3 regions of the Thalassobacillus sp. B23F22_16 genome follow, and region 2 is predicted to be linked to each of the others. Evidence: riboswitches for the same ligand, from Rfam matches in the RefSeq annotation. Region 2 holds a riboswitch; each other region holds the start of a gene.
What was found. A riboswitch is a leader RNA that binds a small molecule or an ion and turns the genes downstream of it on or off. The one in region 2 is predicted to bind thiamine pyrophosphate.

Region 1: linked by a shared signal. The riboswitch ahead of tenA (thiaminase II) and the one ahead of ACGTNI_RS01855 (thiamine phosphate synthase) in region 2 are both predicted to bind thiamine pyrophosphate.
Region 3: linked by a shared signal. The riboswitch ahead of ACGTNI_RS08035 (YkoF family thiamine/hydroxymethylpyrimidine-binding protein) and the one ahead of ACGTNI_RS01855 (thiamine phosphate synthase) in region 2 are both predicted to bind thiamine pyrophosphate.

Annotation. Positions count from the first base shown of each region.
Region 1 is NZ_JBIEKD010000013.1:40,283-47,937, reverse strand. Features, by position in the region: gene ACGTNI_RS11620 (DMT family transporter) at 1-381, opposite strand, end outside; gene ACGTNI_RS11615 (Crp/Fnr family transcriptional regulator) at 394-1,089, opposite strand; gene ACGTNI_RS11610 (DMT family transporter) at 1,107-1,532, opposite strand; gene ACGTNI_RS11605 (disulfide oxidoreductase) at 1,686-2,105, opposite strand; gene ACGTNI_RS11600 (DsbA family protein) at 2,098-2,787, opposite strand; gene ACGTNI_RS11595 (sulfite exporter TauE/SafE family protein) at 3,001-3,717, shown strand; TPP riboswitch at 3,794-3,908, shown strand; TPP riboswitch at 4,119-4,221, shown strand; gene tenA (thiaminase II) at 4,290-4,979, shown strand; gene thiD (bifunctional hydroxymethylpyrimidine kinase/phosphomethylpyrimidine kinase) at 4,976-5,782, shown strand; gene thiM (hydroxyethylthiazole kinase) at 5,779-6,549, shown strand; gene thiE (thiamine phosphate synthase) at 6,546-7,163, shown strand; gene rpoN (RNA polymerase factor sigma-54) at 7,382-7,655, shown strand, end outside.
Region 2 is NZ_JBIEKD010000001.1:378,093-385,747, reverse strand. Features, by position in the region: gene ACGTNI_RS01880 (flavin reductase family protein) at 201-680, shown strand; gene ACGTNI_RS01875 (adenylyltransferase/cytidyltransferase family protein) at 708-1,529, shown strand; gene ACGTNI_RS01870 (2-keto-4-pentenoate hydratase) at 1,553-2,335, shown strand; gene ACGTNI_RS01865 (fumarylacetoacetate hydrolase family protein) at 2,433-3,191, shown strand; gene ACGTNI_RS01860 (3-hydroxyacyl-CoA dehydrogenase family protein) at 3,437-4,396, shown strand; TPP riboswitch at 4,517-4,629, shown strand; gene ACGTNI_RS01855 (thiamine phosphate synthase) at 4,720-5,355, shown strand; gene thiO (glycine oxidase ThiO) at 5,339-6,472, shown strand; gene thiS (sulfur carrier protein ThiS) at 6,456-6,659, shown strand; gene ACGTNI_RS01840 (thiazole synthase) at 6,656-7,426, shown strand; gene ACGTNI_RS01835 (ThiF family adenylyltransferase) at 7,426-7,655, shown strand, end outside.
Region 3 is NZ_JBIEKD010000007.1:127,054-134,708, forward strand. Features, by position in the region: gene corA (magnesium/cobalt transporter CorA) at 1-565, opposite strand, end outside; gene ACGTNI_RS08015 (GNAT family N-acetyltransferase) at 708-1,313, shown strand; gene ACGTNI_RS08020 (energy-coupling factor transporter transmembrane component T family protein) at 1,525-2,304, opposite strand; gene ACGTNI_RS08025 (ABC transporter ATP-binding protein) at 2,285-3,946, opposite strand; gene ACGTNI_RS08030 (ECF transporter S component) at 3,933-4,517, opposite strand; gene ACGTNI_RS08035 (YkoF family thiamine/hydroxymethylpyrimidine-binding protein) at 4,510-5,115, opposite strand; TPP riboswitch at 5,210-5,311, opposite strand; gene ACGTNI_RS08040 (sulfite exporter TauE/SafE family protein) at 5,373-6,152, opposite strand; gene ACGTNI_RS08045 (sulfurtransferase TusA family protein) at 6,245-6,472, opposite strand; gene ACGTNI_RS08050 (MBL fold metallo-hydrolase) at 6,530-7,654, opposite strand.

The DNA of each region.
Region 1 (7,655 bases), on a different contig from region 2:
GAGCAGCTTCTGCCAGGAAAGGGCAGAAGCTTCAAACCCAAACCAACCGCCTGTATTAATAATAAAAGCTATCACAATTTGCGAAATAAGTGCAATTGAAATGGCGTAAGCCGGGCCAATCAAAGTTACCCCTCTCATTAAAAAGAAAACGATCCCTACGCCAAATACTCCCCCAAACAAAAATACAGGATTCACATTTCCAAATTCTAAAATGCTTTTTTTCTCGATGGAATAAAAGACGGGTAATGAACAGATAAGCCCTAGCCCCAATACAAGAGAAGTCGTTGCCCACGGACCTGTTTTTTCACTAACTCTGGCATTGAATACATTCTGCAGGCTGATTAAAATACCTGCAATAACCGCTAATAACACTCCAGTCATTGATGTTCCTCCTTATTCATAGATGTTCCCTTTTGCAAGGATGCTGAGCTTTTCCAGGTCTTTAATAGCAATCGAGCCATTAGCCCGTTCAATGATATTGTCAGACGCCATCTTCTTTAACACACGATTTAAATGACGATAACTGGTGCCTAACCATTCAGCCAGCTCCATTAAATTCGATGTATGCATTTCCTGATGGAAAATCGTTCCTTCACTGACGGAGGAAATCGATAATAAATAGCTGGCGAGCCGCACTTCCACCGGGTAAAGCATGTTAAGGTTCGTGGTATGGGCTTCGGTATAAAACTTTCGGGCTAACGTTTCCAGTAAAAAACGTGTAAATGGCGGGTGATCTTGTTCCAGATTCGCCAAATCGGCAAATGACGCTGCAAGCATCACGCCATCCGTTACAGCCTCAACGGAATTGAACACCGTATTTCTTTTGACATACTCCACATCTCCGATGAGCTCCAGAGGACGCTTGAACCGGTTGATTAATGATTTTCCTTCAGGAGTAAGCGTAAAGATTTTTATTTTCCCATCCACCAGAATATAGAGTTCCTCCAGCTCGTCGCCTGCTGAGAATAACACATTTCCTTTCTTGAACTGATAAACCTTCATTAGGGGTCTGAAATGCTCTGGAAAGACCTTACTAAGCTCATAACGCTTGATATAGACTTCTGCATCAGCGGTTTTGAATTCTTTCACCGTTTACACACCTTCTTTTACAATTGAAAAAGAATAACACCGGCAAGCATCATCGTTAGCCCGAGTCCTTGCCGCAGCGTAATTGGAATTCTCTTTTCCCCGAACCATCCTTGTGATTCTATAATAAACGCCGTTCCTATCTGTGCAACGAGAAGGATAGCAATAGCTGCGGCAGGGCCAATACTGTGAATGGCTGTCAACTCTGAAAAAACGACAATGACACCAAATGACCCTCCAATTAAATATAGAAATGGAACGTTTCTAAAGCTCTTTCCTTTTCCATCTCTTACTTTTATATAAATAATCATAGCGATTGTAAAGGCTACGATATGGACCATTACCGTCGTATGCCATCCACCAATCGCATCGCTCATTCTTGCGTTGAATATTCCCTGCATCGTGATACAGATTCCTCCAAGCAGGGAAAATAAAGCACCTTTCATCCTTCATCCTCCTTTTCTGCATTTATTTAAAAGGAAGTTGAAAGTTTTGGAAAGGACATATGTCCTAAGAGTCATACATTCTTTAAAACAGCTTTCCCATTACCACAAAAAATAAGCTCAGAGCATCTGTGTCAGGCTCTAAGCTTAAAAAGTTTATTTCTTCCTTGCGATGAATAAGAAAATTGTAGTCAGTGTAAAGGCAAGGAGTGCCAGGAAAGGGATCGTAATGAACCCTAGCCAGTTGATATATTCCGCACTGCAAGGAACACCGCCGACGCAAGGTTTGATGCTCGCAAATCCAGGGACTTTTTGCTCCATATAATGAAAAATGGAAACCAGTCCGCCAATGATGGAAAGCGGCAAGGCATATTTAATGATGCTGCGGTCATTCAGGAAAGTCGCGATACCAAGAATAATGCTGAGCGGGTACATGAAAATCCGTTGTACCCAGCATAATTCACACGGAATGAACTCTCTTATTTCACTGAAGTAAAGGCTGCCTAACGTAGCAATGACAGCAGCGAGCCATGCCAGATAAAGAAAAATTGGCTGACCATTCGTTTTCTTATTCATTGCTTTCCTCTATCGCCTTTTCAATTTTCGTAGAGATTTCTTCATAATTAAATGGATCTTCCACCATGTCGCCATTGATCATGATGGTCGGTGTAACCTGGACGCCATGTTCCTTGACCAGGTTGTCATCTTTTTCCACTTCCTGCTGGATCTCTTCAGAGTCCATATCTTCGTTCATCTGTGCGGTATCAATAGATGGCACGCTATCTTCCGCTACTTCAATGATCTTTTCTTTCGTCAGCCAGCCTTCCTCATGCTCTTCCGGCTGGGCTTCATATAACGCTTTGGAAAAATCCCAGAATGCATCAGGGTCCTGTTTATAAACCGCTTCGCCTGCCGAGGATGCAAGCTCGGAGTCCTCGCCATGGAATAGCACATTGATATACGTGAAGTTGGCATCTCCGGTGTCAATGTAATCCTGTTTTACCAGGGGAAATGCCTGGTCGCTCCATACTTTACATGCCGGGCACAAGTAATCTCCAAATTCCACGATTTCAACCGGTGCATCCGATTCCCCGATTGTCGGGTGACCATCGATTGCCGGAGCATCACCGCCGGAAGAAGCCGTATCGCTTTCACCGCCATTGCCATTATTGTCTAACATAACAAAAGCAGCGATCAGTCCAATGACTACGACCGTCAGTATTACAATAAACTTCATGGATCCTTTGTTTTCCGCCATAATTACACTCCTGTATCTATGTAGATATTTTTATTTTAAACCAAAACCAATAACATCAACATGTTATCATAGAAAGACATCATTCACGCGAAAAAATATTGATATTTTTTGACAATCTTCTTTGATTATATACTTTCTATACATTGGTGAAAAGGATGCTGTCTTGCTATAAAGCAAAAGGAAGTTTAAAAGTCTCAGACAGAAGGTGTTTATGTGGATTCCCTGCTCGTATTCATAGTCATTATTCTTATTGCTTCTATTTTACAAACGAGTACCGGCTTCGGCTTTTCCATCATGGCGACGCCGTTTTTACTATTTCTATTTGAACCCAGAGAGGCTATCCAGATTAATCTGGCACTTTCTCTTGTCATATCTGCTGTGTTGATCAGAAAAATCAGCCAGGATGTCGACCTCGGTGTGTTAAAAAGATTCGTGATCGGAAGTGTGGGAGGGCTTCCTGCTGGTATCCTCCTGTTTCTGCTGGCAGATATGACGAAATTGAAGCTCGGTATCAGCATCGTCATTTTAGTGTTGACCGTACTTTTGATCTTTCGGTTCCGAACCCATCAGTCTCTACAAAGGGACTTTGTAGTAGGAGGCTTATCGGGGGCGATGACGACCAGTATCGGTATGCCCGGACCGCCAATTCTCCTTTACTTTTCCGGTACCGATACGAATAAGGAAAAACTGCGCGCAACGACACTTGCTTTCTATTTATTCATCTATTTGGTTAGTTTAATCATTCAAGTGGTATTCGCAGGAACTAATTTGGAGGTGTGGAAAGCGAGTGGGCTTGCTTTACCGGTGGTGTTTGCCGGACTCATTCTGGGGCAGCTGTTGTTTCATAGGATTAGCCAGCGGCTGTTTCGGGTGGGAACCTATATCATTCTACTTTTTACCGGTATGTACTTGTTGTTGGAAAGCCTGTAAACAATCAATAATAGCTATTGAAAGCGCTGACGGATCTTTGCTATGATATATATGTAACATTCAAATGAATAACTATGAACACTACTAGGGGTGCCCTGAATGGCGGGCTGAGAGGAAAGCGCGTAAAGCTTTCCGACTCTTATAGACCTGATCTGGTTAGTACCAGCGGAGGGAAGTAGTCGGAAGATACGTCTATTTTCTTTTAACCTACCAAGTCAGGTCCTCTGAGGATCTGGCTTTTTTCATTTCAGACACCCCCGGTAGAGAAAGGAGGAAGAAGATGAACCGGACGCTTCTGTTTACGACGATGGCGGTGTTTGTAGCTATCGGTACGTCATAAAAATCAGGTAAGATCAATTATTTCATTCTGTAAGAAGAGTTTCTTAAATAACCCATTTACGGAAAACTGCTAGGGGCGCGTTCAGCTGAGATAAGGAATCTTTCCTTTGTCCCTTGGAACCTGATCTGGATAATGCCAGCGCAGGGAAGTAGGAGAGGACTAACTTCATTACCCTCTATCTATCTACTTTTATTCCCCCTAGTAGCTTCCTGACTATTAAAGGAGGCTTACCATGACTTTCACAGAAAGTTTAAGAAAAGAAAATGACGCTATATTTAAGGAGATATTCAACCATCCATTTGTAGACGGAATTGGAAAAGGTAAGGTGCCTAAAGAAGCCCTTAAGCACTATATTAAGGCAGACTTTGAGTATTTGAATGCATTTATGCACATTTATGGTATTGCCGTCTCTAAATCAAGCAATCGAGACGATATATCTCTCTTCCATGATCAAATAGGCTTTGTTTTAAACAGTGAAACCCATCCACACCATAACTTTTGTGAGCAGGCGGGTGTAGTTTATGAAGATATGCAAGGGTACCCGCTCCCGCCAACGGCAGACCACTATATCAAGCACATGATGTACCATGCCCAAACAGGAGACTTAGCTGAAATTCTTTGTGCCCTGCTGCCATGTCCATGGACTTACCTGGAAATCGGTCAGGTACTGATGGAAAAATATAAACCGAATGATGATCATCCATTTTATCCATGGATAACTTTCTATGCAGAGGCAGAGGTGAGAGGCCTGACTGGAAAGCTGTGCGAACGACTGGATAGATTAGCTGAAGAAGCATCCGGGCGGCAACGCATTCGCATGAAAGAAGCTTTTCGAAAAAGCTGTCAGCTGGAACTTGCATTCTGGGAGATGGCTTATACGTGTGAAGAATGGCCGGTGAAGAAAAGGGTGATGCAACGATGAGTACCGCAACCCCTTGTGCTCTTACGATAGCGGGAAGCGATTCAAGTGGCGGAGCAGGCATTCAGGCTGATTTAAAAACCTTTCAAGAGCTGAAATGCTACGGTATGTCCGTTCTCACGTCCGTGACGGCACAGAATACAACAGGCGTCCAGGCTGTTCATCATTTGCCGACAGCGATGATCCAGCAGCAGCTGGCATCCATCGTTTCCGATATGCCTATCCACGCGGTGAAAACTGGCATGATTGCTAATCAAGAAATGATGAAAGTGATAGTTGATACGCTTCCTGAACTCCAGGTGCCTTATGTCATGGACCCTGTGATGGTAGCGACAAGCGGTGAAGCACTGATTGAACCGGAGGCACGGCAATATTTACGTCAGCAGCTGATTCCACTCACCACTCTCATCACACCAAATATCGCTGAGGCAGCCTATATTACGGAAGAAAAGGTGGAGACAGTAGCCGATATGAAGGAAGCGGCAACGCATATTGTCCATGGCTTCGGAGCAGGAGCAGCCCTTATCAAAGGAGGACACCTGCAAGAGGCAGCCATTGATGTGTTATATGACGGTAATAAAGTGCATGTATTTGAAACAGACCGGATTTCTACCAAAAACACGCATGGCACCGGGTGCACGTATTCTGCGGCAATTACGGCCTTTTTAAGCCAGGGCCTTCCATTAGTGAGGGCGGTAGAACGCTCGAAGCATTATATTACAGCAGCGATACGCCATGCATTCAACCTGGGATATGGAAACGGTCCAACGAATCACTGGGCGATACGGGAGGAGGTCAGGCAGTGAATGTAATCGAAGAGGTTAGAAAAAATACACCACTCATCCATCATCTGACCAATCAGGTGGTTATGAATTTTACAGCTAATGGCCTGCTCTCTTTTGGTGGAGCGCCAGTCATGGCAAAAGCTGAAGAGGAAGCAGCAGAAATGGCTGCCAATGCCGATGGCCTGCTAATTAATATTGGCACGCTGACTGCTCCAGAGATTCCAGCCATGGTAAAAGCGGGACAGGCAGCCAACGACAAGGGCCTTCCGGTTGTCCTAGACCCAGTTGGTGTGGCCGCAACCCCTTTTCGCAGACATGCCGTCGAGGAAATATTACAAGTAGTCCAACCGACAGCTATCAAAGGGAATGCTGCTGAACTAGCGAACCTTGTCGATATTTCCTGGGAAATGAAAGGTGTCGAATCGCGCGGATCGGGGGATATCGGTGAGGTGGCAAAACAGGTAGCTAACCGTTACAGCACGTTGGCGGTCGTATCGGGTGCTACGGATGTAGTCTGTAATGGTAAGCGTATGGAAACCAATGAGACCGGGCATGCCATCCTTTCTAAAGTAACCGGAGCAGGCTGTCTGTTAGGATCGATCTTGGCTGCTTGTCTGACAGTAGAAGGCACGGCTGAAAGGAAGGCACTGGCAGCGGTAGAGTTTTATGGGTTAGCAGCCGAGTATGCCGCGAATAGTGTTGCGGTTACCGGACCAGGCACGTTTGTACCTGCATTTATCGATGCTCTTTCTCTGGAAACTGCTCAACTGAGGAGGACAAACTCGTGAAATTAAAAGATAGGCTCCGTAAATATTTAGTGATGGGCAGCGTTAATTGCGACCGAGCACCGGAAGAAATTTTAAGAGCAGCCATCAAGGGGGGGATCACCGCCTTTCAATACCGGGAAAAAGGAGAAGGAGCTTTACAAGGAAAAGAAAAAGTACAACTAGGGTTGCTTTTACGGCAAATCTGCAAGCAACATGGTGTCCTGTTTATCATCAATGATGATACAGACCTGGCTGAATCACTCGATGCAGATGGGATACATGTCGGTCAAAGCGATGAATCGCCTGCCGATCTGCGTGAAATTTTTCCCGACAAAATCATCGGATTATCCGTATCAAGCTGGGAGGAGGTTGAGAAAAGCACGATAGCAGCGGTGGACTACCTGGGTGCAGGACCCATGTTTCCCACCACTACCAAGGCAGATGCGAAAAATCCTGTCGGTCCTGAATGGGTAAGAGAGTTGAGGAGAAAATACTCCTCTTTGCCGATAGTCGGAATTGGCGGCATCAGTTGTGGAAACTCTAAGGATGTCCTTTCCGCAGGTGCTGATGGGGTAGCAGTTATCAGCGCCGTCACCCAGGCAGCTGATATACCACGAGCCGTTCGACAGCTTTAACACTTCCCGCCCCTTAATAACCAGGAAATGGTTATTAAGGGGTTTTTTCTACGGAACGCAGCTTGCAAATCCACGGCAGATACCCCAAAATGTAATAAAGGAAGGCCTCGAACAACTTCTAATTCAAAGAGATACATAGTAAAATAGAATAACATTCATAAAACAGTCTGCCGTTAAATGTAAGCGTGTTCATGAAGGTTAAAGCAGGGAGGAGAAACATGATGGAGCTCAGTCTGTCTCAACGACAAACGACGAATCTGGCTATGACAACAGAATTACGACAGGCGATATCACTGCTGCAATTCTCTTCGATGGAACTGACGGCGTTCATCCAGGAACAAGCGCTGGAAAATCCGCTGATTGAATTAAAGGAAAAAAGCCCCGATGTCGATCATGAACCAGGCAATTACCCCAAATCTTACCAGCCCAACGTCAGTCCCCTTGATTTTGCAACGAAAGAGAAAGATATCAGGGAAGATTTGTGGGATCAGG
Region 2 (7,655 bases):
TTGCAAAACATTATAACACACATCGCGAAAATTGTCAGAATAATTTTTACTTTCAAGAAAAGGAGAGTTATATGGTAAATCGCAGGTATTTTAAGTAGCAACAGATGGTATGAAGCGTGAGAGGAGTGTAACAGTGGGACTCCAACCCAGCTGATGCATGAATAATAAATTTTAATACTACTATCAAGGAGGTAATTTTGATGGATGATCGTCAATTCAGAAATGCAATGGGGAAGTTTGCAACCGGGGTGACAGTGATAGCGACAGAAACGGATGGACAAGTGCACGGGATGACAGCGAATGCATTCATGTCTGTTTCTCTTGATCCGAAGTTGATTGTGATATCGGTAAAAGAAGATGCAAAGATGCTGCATAAAATCAAGGAAAGCAACCATTTTTCCGTGAATGTCTTATCCTGTGAGCAACAGGAAGAATCAATGATTTTTGCCGGGCAAAAGCAACCGGAGGAAGAGTTCCAATTTGATTATCTGGAAGGAGTTCCTGTCGTGAGAAATGCATTAGTTCAGCTTTCCTGTGAAATCTATAATGAACATGTAGAAGGAGATCACACCTTGTTTGTCGGGCGTGTCACAGAGATGGAACTGAAGGATGGCGACCCATTGATCTTTAATTGTGGGAAATATCGTGAACTAAAAGAAATGGAAAGCGTATCTAACTGATCTATTTAAGGAAAGGGGAAAAAGCGGATGAAAACCATCTATTTAAATTCACAGAACCTGACTTATTGGCAGAAGCATTCCAGAGAAAATGTCATCGCTTTAGGTTTCTTTGATGGCGTGCATAAAGGGCATCAAAGAGTAATACGGGAAGCCAAAAAAGAAGCGGAAAGAAGGGGTGTGGATTTAACGGTGATGAGCTTTTTCCCCCATCCTAAAGTCGTCCTTTCCGGCGGGAAGAAGAAATTCGATTATTTGATGCCTTTGAAAGACAAAGCACAGGTGCTGGAGACATTGGGAGTGGATTGCTTCTATATCGTAGAATTTGATACACACTTTGCCTCACTTTCCCCGCAGCAATATGTAGAAAAATATCTAGTAAACTTCGATACCGTGCATGCCGTAGCAGGATATGATTTTCATTACGGCAAGATGGGAGAAGGGAATATTGATCGCCTGAAAGAGGATTCAGATGGTAAGTTAGCTGTGACCAAGGTCCATAAAATCGAGTACCTGGGAAAAAAGATAAGCTCGACACGCATTAGAAATACGATTGCTGAAGGGCGCGTCAATGACCTGTCTGCCATGATGGGGCGCTTGTATGAAGTTCGAGGTAAATTAATTAACCAGACTTTTATACCGGCAGATTATTACATGCTGCCGGGGAGCGGGGTCTATGAAGTGACAATTAACACGGGAAATGAAATCTTTTACACAACAGTAAATAACAACCGGGAAAATGATCGATTCCAAATAGTAGATGAACGATTAGCCAGGACGCTTAACGGGGCAGACGTTTCCGTCATTTGGAGAAAGTCCCTGTCCACTCAAAAAATATACGAGCATGTATGATCAGGAAAGGAAGCGTGGGAATAATGGCTGAAAAGCTAAAGTGTGCAGCTCTGGAAATCTATGAAGCAGAAAAGAATCGCAAGCCGATCGCTCCCTTAACCGACACGGATGATTCTATTTCCGTGGAAGATGCTTATCACATCCAATTAGAATATGTGGAAGAGCGGAAAAGAAATGGAGCGGTTATGAAAGGAAAGAAAATCGGACTGACAAGTAAGGCGATGCAGACGATGCTTGGGGTTGATCGACCTGATTATGGCCACATACTGGATGAAATGGTCTTTTCGGAAGAAGCTCCTATCGATGCTGACCGCTTTATTGCACCAAAAGTAGAATTCGAAATCGCTTTTGTGCTAAAAGATTCCCTTAAGGGGCCAGGGGTTACCTTGGATGATGTAAAGCAGGCAATCGATTATGTCATTCCCGCAGCTGAAATTATTGACAGCCGGATTAAGGATTGGAAAATCAAGTTCGAGGATACCGTAGCAGATAACGGTTCTTCCGCCGGTGTCGTGTTTGGTAAGGGGAAGAAAAGACTGGAAGAGCTTGACCTTCCAAATGTAGAAATGAGCGTATATCAAAATGGGAGCTTTCTCGATAATGCCAAAGGGTCTGCGGTATTGGGGAATCCTCTGGAAGCGGTAGTCTGGCTGGCCAATGCTTTAGGGGAATACGATATTACCTTGCATACGGGAGAATGTATTCTGGCAGGAGCGTTGGCTAAAGCGGTCCCGGTACAAAATGGCGATGCGTTCCAAGCTGAATTTGAAGGTTTGGGAACCGTAGCGATACAATTCGGAAAATAGATTTGTGGATGTTATCCCTTCTGCGAATGCGTATGACAGGAGAAGGATTTTTTTATACGTGAATAGAAGGAAAAGACAGAAGGGAGGATTTATTTTAATGAAATATGTACGGTTTGCAGTAAAGGAAGAAGTAATGTATGGAGTATTAGAGGGAGATACAATCACAAAATTAGACGGGGACTTTTTGCAAGGGACACCAGGTAAACTCGACACTACTTTTAATTTAAATGAAGTGAAACTTTTACCACCGGTCGTGCCAGGGCAGCTGGTGGCCATCGGATTGAATTATGCCCTTCATGCCGAGGAAAGCGGGATGCCGATCCCTGAGGAGCCGATGATGTTCATGGTCTCCCCGACAGCTATTATTGGTCATGAAGACAAAGTGACCTTACCAAATTTGGAACACAGAATTGATTACGAAGCAGAGCTCGCAGTCGTGATAGGAAAAGAAGCAAAAGATGTCTCAAGGGATGAAGCGTTGTCGTATGTATTCGGTTATACGTGCAATAACGATATTTCGGACAGGGACCTTCAAAAAAAGGATGGACAATTTACTAGAGCTAAATCCTTTCCTACTTTTAAACCACTGGGGCCGGTAATTGAAACAGGCCTGGATCCTAATCATGTAGATATAAAGCTGTCCATTAACGGTGAAGTGAGACAACACTCGAATACGAATGACCTCATTCATAAAATCGAGGACTTGATTGTCAAGGTGACAGAAGTGATGACCTTGAACCCTGGGGATGTGATTATCACCGGAACCCCTTCTGGAGTGGGACCGCTTAAGCCTGGCGATCATATCGAAATCGAAATAGAAGGGATCGGAAAGCTGGAAAACCAAGTGATTGAATAGTCTGAAGGAATCCACTTAAGCAGAATGCTGAAGTGGGTTTTTCATTTGTGTGAAAAAATCTAAGTTGTTGCATATAGCGGAATTCGAAGTTTCATAAATGTCGAAATATTTTTAGAATAGATAGTAGAGTTAATACTTCATATCCAGGTGATGGAGAGCGTGCTTTTGGCAAACATGTTACATTTGATGAAGAAACAGGGGCGAACGTAATCTTATAAAAATAACCATATAAAAGGGGTAGTAAAATGAAAAATATTACCGTACTTGGAGCAGGTGTGATGGGGCATGGCGCTGCTCAATTATTTGCCCAGGCAGGAAAAAATGTAAAAATCCGGGCCAGACGAGCGTCATCATTGGAAGATGCAAGAGAACTCATGACGAATAGCTTAAAAATCATGGTTGATAAAGAGATGCTGACAGAGGACGAGATGAATCAGACGCTGGAGCGTATCACGTATACAACCGATTTGCATGAAGCTATTGAAGGTGCTGACTTTATTTTTGAATCCATACCGGAAGATCTGGAGAAAAAACTGGATACATACGAAATCATCGAGGATAGTGTTTCAGACGAAACGATTATTTCGTCTAATACGTCCACTTTTCCACTGGAGGAATTAACTCAAAAAGCGAAGCATCCGGAAAGGTTTGTCATTACTCACTTTTTCAACCCGCCACAACTGGTACCAATTGTGGAGATTGTTAAGGGAGAAAAAACAGAGGAAACCGTCGTCGAAACAACTTATGATTTAATGAAAGAAATCGGAAAATCGCCAGTAGTCCTGAAAAAAGAAATTTCAGGATTTATCGTCAACCGCGTTCAAGTAGCTATGCTTCGCGAAGCATTCCACTTAATGGAAGAGGGAGTGGCTACGGCAGAAGATATTGATATTGCCATGAAAGGAAGCATGGGCTTTAAGTGGGCTTTCTGCGGACCGATGGAAAGTCAGGATTTAGCCGGCCTGCAAACCACACAAGCGATGGTTGGAAAGATATTAGAAGATCTATCGAATACAAGAGAAGTCCCTTCCTTCTTAAAGGAAATGGTGGAGAACGATCAGCATGGGATTAGAACGAACCAAGGTTTTTACCAATATGAGGATCACGGGGAACAAGCGATTCATACACGGGACGACCATTTCCTGGATCTCCTGAAACTTTTACAGCAAAAAAGTGATCAGCAAAATATTAACTCTTTTTCTTAATAGGAAGAGGTGGCTATAGAAATCACCAATCAATGCTCGGAAAAATCAGAAAATAAACTGGACTAGAATGCGAAATTATTGTAAAGTAATAGATGAAGCGTTTTCCAAAAACTGCATAAAAATATTCACTAGGGGTGCCTTTCCTTTAAGGCTGAGATCAAAGTATAACTTTGGGACCCTCGGAACCTGATCTGGCTTGAAACACCAGCGGAGGAAAGTGACGACGATGGCGTCGTGAAAGAGCAAGTCTATGTTTCTTTCACGATTGTCGACTTAAGTAAATGGGACATACCACTTTTCCTCCGGGGGAAGTGGTATTTTTAATGCTTAAAAAAGGTGTGCTGGGTATGAAACTGGTGGCAGTGACAAATGGAAAGATGAGAAGGCAGACGTTGTCAGCGGCAATTGCAGAAATTGAACCATTGGTAGATCTCATTATTCTAAGAGAAACTCACATGAATGATGCTGACTATCAGTCGATAGTAGAAGGGTTAATTGCAAGCGGAGTTAATAGGGACAAGCTGTGTATCCATAGTCGATTAGATGTTGCCGGTGAGACTGGAGCCCCCAATATTCACCTGAAAGAAAAGGGCTCCGGGGTGACTAAGGTGAAACAGACGGATCCTTCTCTGAAGGTTGGGGTCTCGGTTCATTCCCTTCAAGCGGCAAAACAGGCAGAGGAGGAAGGTGCCGATTATGTGATGTTTGGTCATGTTTATGCAACAAGCAGCAAAAAAGGAATGGAGCCAAGAGGCCTTGAGGAGCTCGAATCTATCACTTCTTCGATTGATATTCCTGTGATCGCGATTGGTGGTATCACTCCCGATAGAATACTAGAAATACAGGAAGCGGGTGCCGCGGGGGTTGCTGTCATGTCGGGGATCTTCGAGGCTGCACAACCGCTTCAAGCTGTAAAAAGGTATGTAAAGGAGCTAACGATCCATGAAGGAACATTATGATGTCGTGATCATTGGCGGTGGCATCATTGGTCATTCTATTTCCTACTATTTGAACAAAAGCTGGGTCCGTGCCGTTGTCATTGATAAGCAGGTGAGTGGCCAGAAATCTACGAAAGCAGCCGCAGGGATGCTCGGGGTTCATACGGAGCACCAGGCATCCGATGCCTATCATGAATTTTGTGAAAAAAGCAGAGATTTATATCAAGTCTTAAGGAAGGAACTTCATGAACTAACAGCGATTGATATCGGGCTTTCTCCGTTTGGAATGATGGAAGTCGCGATGGATGAAGGGCATAAACAGGAGCTCCTGGAGAAAAAACATGCGTTCACCAGCCTGGAATGGCTGGAAGCCGAACAGGTAAGGGATAAAGTGCCTGATCTTCCGCCGGAGGTTTCCGGGGCATTGTTTATGACTAAGGATGGCCATGTCGAACCAACTGCCACTTGCGAAGCTTTGAAACGGGCGGCCTTGCTTTATGGCGGCGACTTACTGGAAAACACAAATGTTTTTGATGTAACAAAAACGGAGGACATGTTCACGGTGCAATTAGAGAATGCTTCTGTAACAGCGAGCCGGGTTGTGGCAGCTTCCGGAGCGGACAGTGGGCGATGGTTTGAAGCGACAGGGATGAATAACCCAATCGTACCTGTGAAGGGGGAATGCTTTTCGATTCAACCAGGCAAGCATTATTTTAAGGAAGCGTTGTTCTTTAACGATTTTTACATCGTCCCGAAACCGGATGGACGTTACATCGTTGGAGCCACGTCCAAACCTGATGACTTAAGTTCAGGAACGACCGCTGGAGGACTGGCGGATCTGATGCATCGTGTGTTTGCAGTTTTTCCAGAACTGAAAGAAGAACCGATGCAGGAGTTCTGGTCAGGAATCCGGCCGGGGTCTGTCGATGGGTTGCCGATCATAGGAGAGCACCCGGCACTTACGGGATTCTACTTTGCCACCGGGCACTACCGAAATGGCATTTTACTGGCACCTGCTACGGGGCAGATGATGAAGGATCTGATTACGAAGCAAGACGTACCTCAGGCTTTCCGGGAGTTGTTTTCACCGAAGCGTTTGGATAAGAAAGGAGCATCCAGTTATGAATATTCAACTTAACGGAAGAAGCATTGATTTACCTGACCATATCACAACAGTATCGGAACTGCTTGATTCCTATGACATTAAGAAAAAGATTTCCGTGGTGGAGCACAATAAAGAAATTATCCGCAGACTTGATTATGAACATACGAAACTTGCCGATGGAGACAGGGTTGAAATCGTACATTTTGTTGGAGGAGGATGAACATGTTAACGATTGGTGAAAAGACATTTCAATCAAGATTGATGCTGGGGACAGGGAAGTATCCGAGTTTTGCAGAACAAAAAGAAGCAGTGGCCGCTTCCGAAACGGAAATTCTTACGTTCGCTGTCAGGAGAATGGATATTTTTGATAAAGACGAACCGAACCTGCTGGAAGAATTGGACCTTGATAAGTACAGCCTGCTTCCGAACACGGCTGGTGCCAAGACAGCGGAAGAAGCAGTCAGGATCGCGCGCCTTGCCCGTGCCTCCGGTTTATGTGACATGATCAAAGTCGAAGTGATCGGCTGTGACAAAACGCTATTACCGGATCCGTTTGAAACGATGAAGGCGTCCGTGCAGCTGTTGGAGGAAGGATTCACGGTGCTTACGTATACATCGGATGACGTTGTGTTAGCGAAACGGTTAGAGGAAGCGGGCATTCATGCGATCATGCCAGGGGCTTCTCCCATCGGATCCGGCAGGGGAATTATCAATGAGATGAACCTGCAATTTATTATCGAACAGTCAGAAATCCCGGTCATCGTCGATGCAGGAATCGGTTCTCCGAAGGATGCCGCTCATGCGATGGAGCTTGGGGCCGATGGTGTCCTACTGAATACTGCCGTGTCTGGTGCCGGTGATCCGGTCAAAATGGCAGAGGCTATGAAGCTCGCTATTCAAGCAGGAAGACTCGGGTATGAGGCAGGAAGAATCGGGAAGAAGGCGTACGGAATAAAAAGCAGTCCGGAAAGCGGGCTGGTCACCTGATGGCAGAACGGTACTCCCGTCAGGAGCGGTTTGCCCCGATCGGGAAAGAAGGACAAGCGCTTTTAGCTGAAAAACATGTACTCATCGTCGGAGCAGGCGCTTTAGGCAGTGCCAATGCCGAAATGCTGGCGAGAGCTGGGATTGGTAGGATTACGATTATCGACCGCGATTATATTGAGTGGAGCAACCTTGCGAGACAACAGCTGTACACGGAAGAAGATGCTGCAAG
Region 3 (7,655 bases), on a different contig from region 2:
GGATGGTCTGCCGCATTGTCAGCAGTTCACTGCGCCGGTCGAACAATTGCTCCAGCAGCTTGTCGATGGATAGATTTTGTGTATTATCTTCGAGTTCATTGATATGGTCCTCGATTTCATAGATGATTGGAAAATAATTGTCAACAACCAAATCGAAGATATAGTGCAGTACATAATATTCTTCCCATTGTGGCTGCTCTTTCTTCACCATTCGCATCACATGATTCATCATCGGCAATTCGCTTTTATGATAGGTGATGATAAAGTCTTCACCAAAGAAAATATCGATTTCCTGCTTTTTTAATGTTTTTGCATCAATGGCATGGATGACGATCAACGTGTGATCCTCATAATAATCCATTTTCGGTCGCTGCAGGTCATGGATGCAATCTTCTATCGCGAGCGGATGAAAGTGAAAATAACTATCTAATAGATCTGTTTCTTCCTGGCTCGGACGATCGAAATCGATCCAATACCAACGGATATCATCCCGAGTTTTCAACGGATCAAGGGAAGTATCTTCAACCAACTCTCCCTCTTTCGTATAAGCTATTAATTTCAACATCTGAAAAACCCTTCCTGAGTCAACATTGACTTCTTTTTATATTACCCGACTCGCCTGGTGGCAAACACTTTTTTGCGAAGGGGGTAATTACCCGTGCAAGTATGATAGGATAAAGAGGAAGGATTATGGCGGGGGTGATGGTATGACTGCTGAAGATACCTTGCTCGCAGGCAGAAACGTGACATTGCGAAGCATTTCAGACAAAGATCATGAATCCTTATGGAACTTGATTTATAAAGAGACGGACCCGGAATGGAAAAAATGGGATGCGCCCTATTATCCGCTTGAACCGCACACGTTAGATAGTTTCAGAAGTTATGAGCGTGCACGGAAAGAGCGTTTAAGTGCGGAGGAACCCGACTCCCGATTGATTATTGAAGCAGATGGAGGAATTATCGGAACCGTCAGCTATTACTGGGAGCATAAGCCTTCCCTGTGGCTTGAGGTCGGCATCGGCATTTACCGCCCGGAGTATTGGAATGGTGGATATGGCAGCGAAGCGCTGAAGTTGTGGATTGATCACCTCTTCTCCTCCCTCCCGCTTGCGCGTGTCGGCTTGACGACCTGGTCGAAAAACGAGCGGATGATGCGTGTCGCTGAAAAGCTTGGCATGCAGCTGGAAGGCCGGATGCGTAAATGCCGCATCTACGAAGGGGAATATTATGATTCTATCCGGATGGGTGTGCTCCGCGAGGAATGGGAGGCCGTCCATGGCCCGGCAGTAAACCAAATTAGTTCTAAATCGTGAAATCCCGCACTGCGGGGTTTTTCCTTTTTTAGTGTGGTAGGGTAATAGCGATGGTTACTAGACAAAAAGTGTTCATACTAGACAGTACATACCATATGCTAGACAAAATAAATAACTTACTAGACATTTTCAGAATTGGAGCCAGTCAAACCAAAAAACTGCTTTTAAGTGAATAAAAGCAGTTTTTTTCATGACAAAATGAGGTGAGAATTTATAATTGGCCGTTATACCATTCAAAGTAACCCCAGCTAACAGAAGCATACACACTGATGCCATAAAGGGCCAGTACCATACCGAGGAATACCCAGTCTTTATAGGATACGTTCATGGTCCGGTAGAAGGTGCGCTGCCTGCTGCCTGTGAATCCTTTAGATTCCATAGCGACTGCGGTCCGTTCTGCTTTTCGGATGGCACTCGCGAGCAGCGGGATGACATATCGTTTCAGTTCACGGACCCGCCCGCTGATCCCTCTCCCCCGGTGAACACCTCGGATGCGATGGGCCATGCGGATTGTTTTTAACTCGGTTAACATCAGCGGTAAAAACCGGTAGCCGGCCAGTACGCCATAAGCGATTTTCGGCGACAGCTTCAATTGCTGCATTAAGCTGAGCAGAAAATCGGTTTTATTGGTTGTCAAAATGAACAGTAAGGATAACAGAGCGAAACCCAGCACGCGCAAGGCGAGTGATACGGCAACTTGAAATCCTTCCAGTGGAAAAGTTAAAAACCCAGCCTCTATCAGCCTCCCTGAATGATTACTGCTGTCACTAAAGACAAGCGTCGTCCAGAAGAATCCGAAAGCGATGATAAAGAAAGGGATAAAATAAAGCGCCCACCTTTTAAAAGAAACGTGCCCGAAAAGAAATGTAATGGTTATGATTCCAAGCGAAAACAATAACGGCGTAATCGGATCGAAAACGAAAGCCAGTAAAAACACACCTACAATCAGCGTGATCGCTTTCACACTGGGATTAAGCTCTTGCAGATTCAATTGCCGCCGCTCCTTTCTTTTGCGCTTGTTCCAGCCGGACACGAAATGGCTGTTGTAATTGGTGGTGAGCCAGCCAGCGCTTCCCTTTTTTCCATAACTCCTCAGGAGAACCATCAAAGGCCAGGGTCCCGTTTTCCATGACAAGAACACGGTCGGCATGCTGATCGACCAGTTCCATATCATGGGTAACCATCACCAGGGTCCCACCTTCCTGCTGCCGTTGCTGCAACAGCGCAATAATTTCCTGTGCCGAATGTTCATCCTGTCCAAACGTTGGTTCATCCAAAACCAGCAGCCCCTGGTTCTCTACCATCATCGTTGCAATACTCAACCGGCGCTTCTGACCTTGACTCAACGTATAAGGATGGCGATCCTTGTGCGCCGCTAAGCCATAGTGTTCCAACATGGTTTCCGTGCGTTCTTTTACTTCGGGCTCTGGCAGGTCTTGCAGCCGAAGGCCAAAGGCGACTTCTTCAAACACTGTATCCGCCACAAATTGATGCTCAGGATTTTGGAATACGTAGCCGACTTCCTGCCATAGGGTTTCACTTCGATACTCTTTCAAACGATTGCCGTTCAGTGTGACTGTTCCTCCTGAGGGTGCCTTCAACCCAGCCAGCAACAGACTTAACGTCGTCTTCCCTGCTCCGTTTGCTCCGACAATAGCCACCCACTCCCCTTTGTGGATGGTGGACGTAACCGGATGAATGATGTGTTTATAGCTGACATTTTCCAGGGAGAGATGAGGAATTGCCGACGAATAAGAGACTTTTTTCTTGAAAAATGCAGGCGGAATATGTGGAGAGATAGCTTCTAATTCAATAGGGAACTCTTTTCTATCATTGATTATCCCTCGTTGCATCAGTTGATAAGCCGTCCGAAACAGACGAGGCACCCATATTCCTTCCCTTTGAATCGTCTCATAATGCTCCCGGAATCCTTGTGCTAATGGTCCGTCATAAAAAAGTTTCCCATTACGATTCATTAGCAGGCAGCGATCCACATAGGCCAGCCATTCATCGAGGTTATGCTCGATGATCAGCAAGCCAAATCCTTTTTCCTGCTGAAGGGAGATGACGGTCTCAACAAACGCTTGCCTCGAGTGGGGATCGAGCAGGGATGTCGGCTCATCTAATATGATCAACTCCGGATCCATAGCGAGGATACAGGCTAATGCCAGCTTCTGTTTCATTCCGCCGGACAAAGCCGTAATCGTCGCTTCCTTCACATCGGACAAACCCACCAGCTCCAGAGCCCAGTCCACTTTCGCAGCGATAACGTCAGGAGGCGTGTCGAGATTTTCCAGTCCAAATGCTACTTCATCCTCGACTGTAAGCATGCAAAACTGGCTTTCGGGATCCTGGAACACCACACCGATCCGCCTGCTTAATTCTCCTGGATTAAACGCTTCATAAGGGCGTTCCCTGTAAAAGCGTTCCCCTGTCAGCTTTCCATCTAATTCTTCGGGGTACAGGCCATTAAGGCTGTACATCAAGGTGCTTTTGCCAGAGCCGCTGGGGCCGAGCAGCAACGTGGTTTCTCCTTTAGAAAGGGAAAGATTCAAGCCATCCAAAACAGGCTCTTTTGCTTCTTCGTAGCTGACGGTAAGGTTTTTCACCTCAATTAAATCATGCGGCGCCATGTTTATTTCTCCTATGCTCTTTTCCAAGGGCGAAATTGTATAGCACACCGGTCTTAGCAAGCGCGTCACTCAGTGCTTTTCCTAGCAATCCTGCAATGACCGCACCGCTGATCATCCGGGCAATAAACATCGCAGTTACATAAGAAGTAGCAAGAGCAGCATACCCTGAGATGAAGTAACCCCATACAAAACTGAACAGCGCGGACCCCATACCAGCACCCATCAGTACCCAGACATTGTACAAACGGTAGCGGGTGGCGGCAAACACTGCTTCTGCGCCAAGTCCCTGAATCATACCGGAGACAATCAACATCGGCCCGACAGCGTTTCCGAGCATGACTTCAATGATCGCTGCTATGGTCTCGGATAAAAATGCTGCACCAGGCTTCCGGATAATATAAGCTGCGATAATCGATACGATGAACCAGATACCGAAAATCAAATCATAACCGATCGGTCCGAAAAAGCCGACAAGCAGCTTTCCAACTGGAAGAAACGCCAGATATACCACAGCAAAAACAACAGACAGAACCGACATGACAACGATTTCTCTCATTTTCCAGTTATTCATCGTCATTCTCCTTCTGATGGGACGGGCTGTTGGCTGAAATGGAAGCCGTCATGACCACATGGCTGTTATGCTCCTGAGTGACCGCGAATGCATTTTCAAGTGTCGCGAAAATTTCTCTGGCCTCTCCACGTAGCTTGGTGGCATAATGAATACTTTCCACTTCCAGCCCCCGCTGCTTCGCTGCTTCAATCTGTTCCATGATCATTTCCATATAACTGTCAGAACCAAGCGGGTACAAGGCAAAATCACAGGCGGTGTATTGATCCATGTCATCCTGATTATTCATTTTTGTGTCATCTTCCGACATATACACGTCTCCCTCGGTGTCCCCTGGACAGCCGACGGAATACGTTCCTGAAAAAGCGACATGATGACCTGTTTTGGCAGCTTGGGCGAAAATCGCCTGTGTGACATCGAAGACATGCGGAAGTCTTCCCCTGACACACGTACTGACATCATCCGTTTTCATCCAAACCTTTGACGTATCCACTTCCTCTAAAGCTCCCAGGATGACAGAAACGAAGTCATCAGTCATGGGGTGTACTGAAAAACGGCACCCGACAATCTTGCTTGTTCCATTGCATACTTGGTTTTCCATAAATAACCCTCCAAATTTTATATTTTTCCATATAAAAAACTGCATCCCGCGGGGGAATGCAGTTCGAAGGTATCGTTTATTTATTATACGTGTCACCTAAGACCATGCACTTCCCCACGCTGGTATTATCCAGTTCGGGTTCTAAGGGTCAGAGTCCAAGACTCCTCTCAGCTTACACGCACCCCTAGTGCTCGAAATTCGCTATGCAATTTTTCAGTTATTTATAGCTTAATAGATTTCCAATCCATTGTAAACCATTAAAGCAGAACGTCCCACCAGATTTTGATAGCAGTTCCGACGATCAGTGCTGCCAGAATCCCTTGAAGCAATTTGGTGTTTACTTTCTGACCTGCTTTTGCACCAAGCGGTGAGGCGATCAGACTTGCGATGATCATGATTATCGCAGGCACGAGGACAACCTGCCCCGTCATCACCTTCCCGACAGTGGAACCAATCGATGATATGAACGTTACGGCCAGAGAAGTTGCAATCGTTACGCGAGTCGGTATTTTTAGAACCGTTAACATGATCGGAACAAGCAGGAAGGCACCTGCTGCACCAACGATACCGGCTGCAACACCGACGGAGAAACCTGCCGTTGCGGCTATTGTTTTATTAAAGGTCACCTCTTCAGGTGGTATATCATCCACATTTTTGCGTGGAATAAACATCATGATGGCTGCCAGCAAGGCGAGCACGCCGTAGACAATCTGTATCCCATTTTCACCCATGAATCTTGAACCATAGCTTCCTATGAAACTACCAACCAGGATACTTGCACCCATATAAATAATCAGATCTTTATTGAGATAACCGCCTTTACGGTAAGCCCAGGCACCGGCAATGGTTGCGAAAAACACCTGAACGGCGCTGATTCCCGATACTTCGTGTGCGGTAAAAGCGGCGAATCCCAGCATAGGTGGTATATATAAAAGCATTGGATATTTAATAATCGATCCGCCGATCCCTACCATTCCAGAAACATAAGAACCTGCAAAGCCAATTAGGAATATCGTGACATAAAACCATAAATCCATTTTTTCTTCCTCCCTTTATCTCTATGAAAGCCTTACCAATTGGAAAGGGACAGCCACCCAGCTGTGCTGGTATGTCTGTCCCCCTTTATTCCTTAGCCTTTCTTGATCCAGAATTTGAGGACTTCGTCTTCTTCTTTCTGGTCGACGAGTTCGTGTCCACTGGAATCAGTCCAGGCTGCTAAGTCTGCTTTTGCACCTTTATCTGTTGCGTGGATTTCGAGGATATCTCCGCTGTTCAATTCATCCATCGCTTTTTTTGTCTTTACGATTGGCATTGGGCATGCCAGACCTTTTGCATCTAGTACTTTATTTGCTTCCATTTTGATACACTCCTTTTTTAAAATTAACCGGGAGCCCCACTAGAATGGGGCAGCCCATTAGGATACCGCGCAGCGGTTTGGTCCAATTTCCATTTCACGCTTCTCTTCTTCTTCTGGTGTTAGTTTACCCATGTTCACTTGACGTATTTCCTGATATGCGTTTGGTTGTGGTGGAAGGTTTTCTGTAACCATTTTACGGAATTCGCCTTCATCTTCCACGTTCAGGCCAGTGTTCACTTTGTAAAGCTCACCTAGTGGTGCGGATACTTTACCATCATCCTGTACTTCACTCATGTTAGCGAAGTGGGCAGGAAGTACTTCCAAGTCTTCAGACAGCTCTTTGTAACGGCTGTAAAGTGTGTCGCGCAAGTCGCCGACCCAGTCTTCTGCAAGGCCTGCAAGGTCCGGACGGCCAATGGATTCTACGAACAGGATGTCACCAGTCAACAAGTATTTGCTGTCGATGATGAAAGAAGTAGATCCGATCGTGTGACCTGGAGAATATACAGCTTGAGCGCCAACTTTAGTGGTACCGACTGTAATTTCTGTGCCATCCTCCAGTGCGGTGTAATCGAATTGAACTTCGGTTGCATCTTTTGGTGGCAGCCAGTATTGAGCACCTGTTTCTTCACGAAGTGCACGGCCGCCGGAGATGTGGTCCGCGTGCAGATGAGTGTCTGCAACTTGAACGATTTTTGCATTCTTTTCTTTTGCAAAGTCAAGGTATGGCTGAATCATACGGTTAGAGTCGACGACCATTGCTTCGCCGTCAGAGATGACCATATAAGATAGGCAGCCTTTTCCTAGACGTACGAACTGGTAAAGTTCACCGCCATCAGAAGTATCGCCTACTTTTACCGGCTCGAGGTACTCACTCCAGGCTTTCATACCGCCTTTCAAGTAAGAAACTCCTGTCACGCCAGCTTCTTCAAGCAGATCAGCAACCATCATAGAAGATCCTTCTTTTGCACAAACGACCAACACGTTTTCGTTTGGCAATTTATCCATGATGCTTTCCACGCCATCTAATAGATCAAAGTAAGGTACGTTGATGACTTCTACACTGTCACCTTCGATTTTCCAATCTGCGAACTCTTTTTGGTTACGAACATCCAAAATGAACAATTCTTCTTTATCAATAACTTTACGTGCAATTTCTTGTGCGTTCATTGCTTTTGGCATT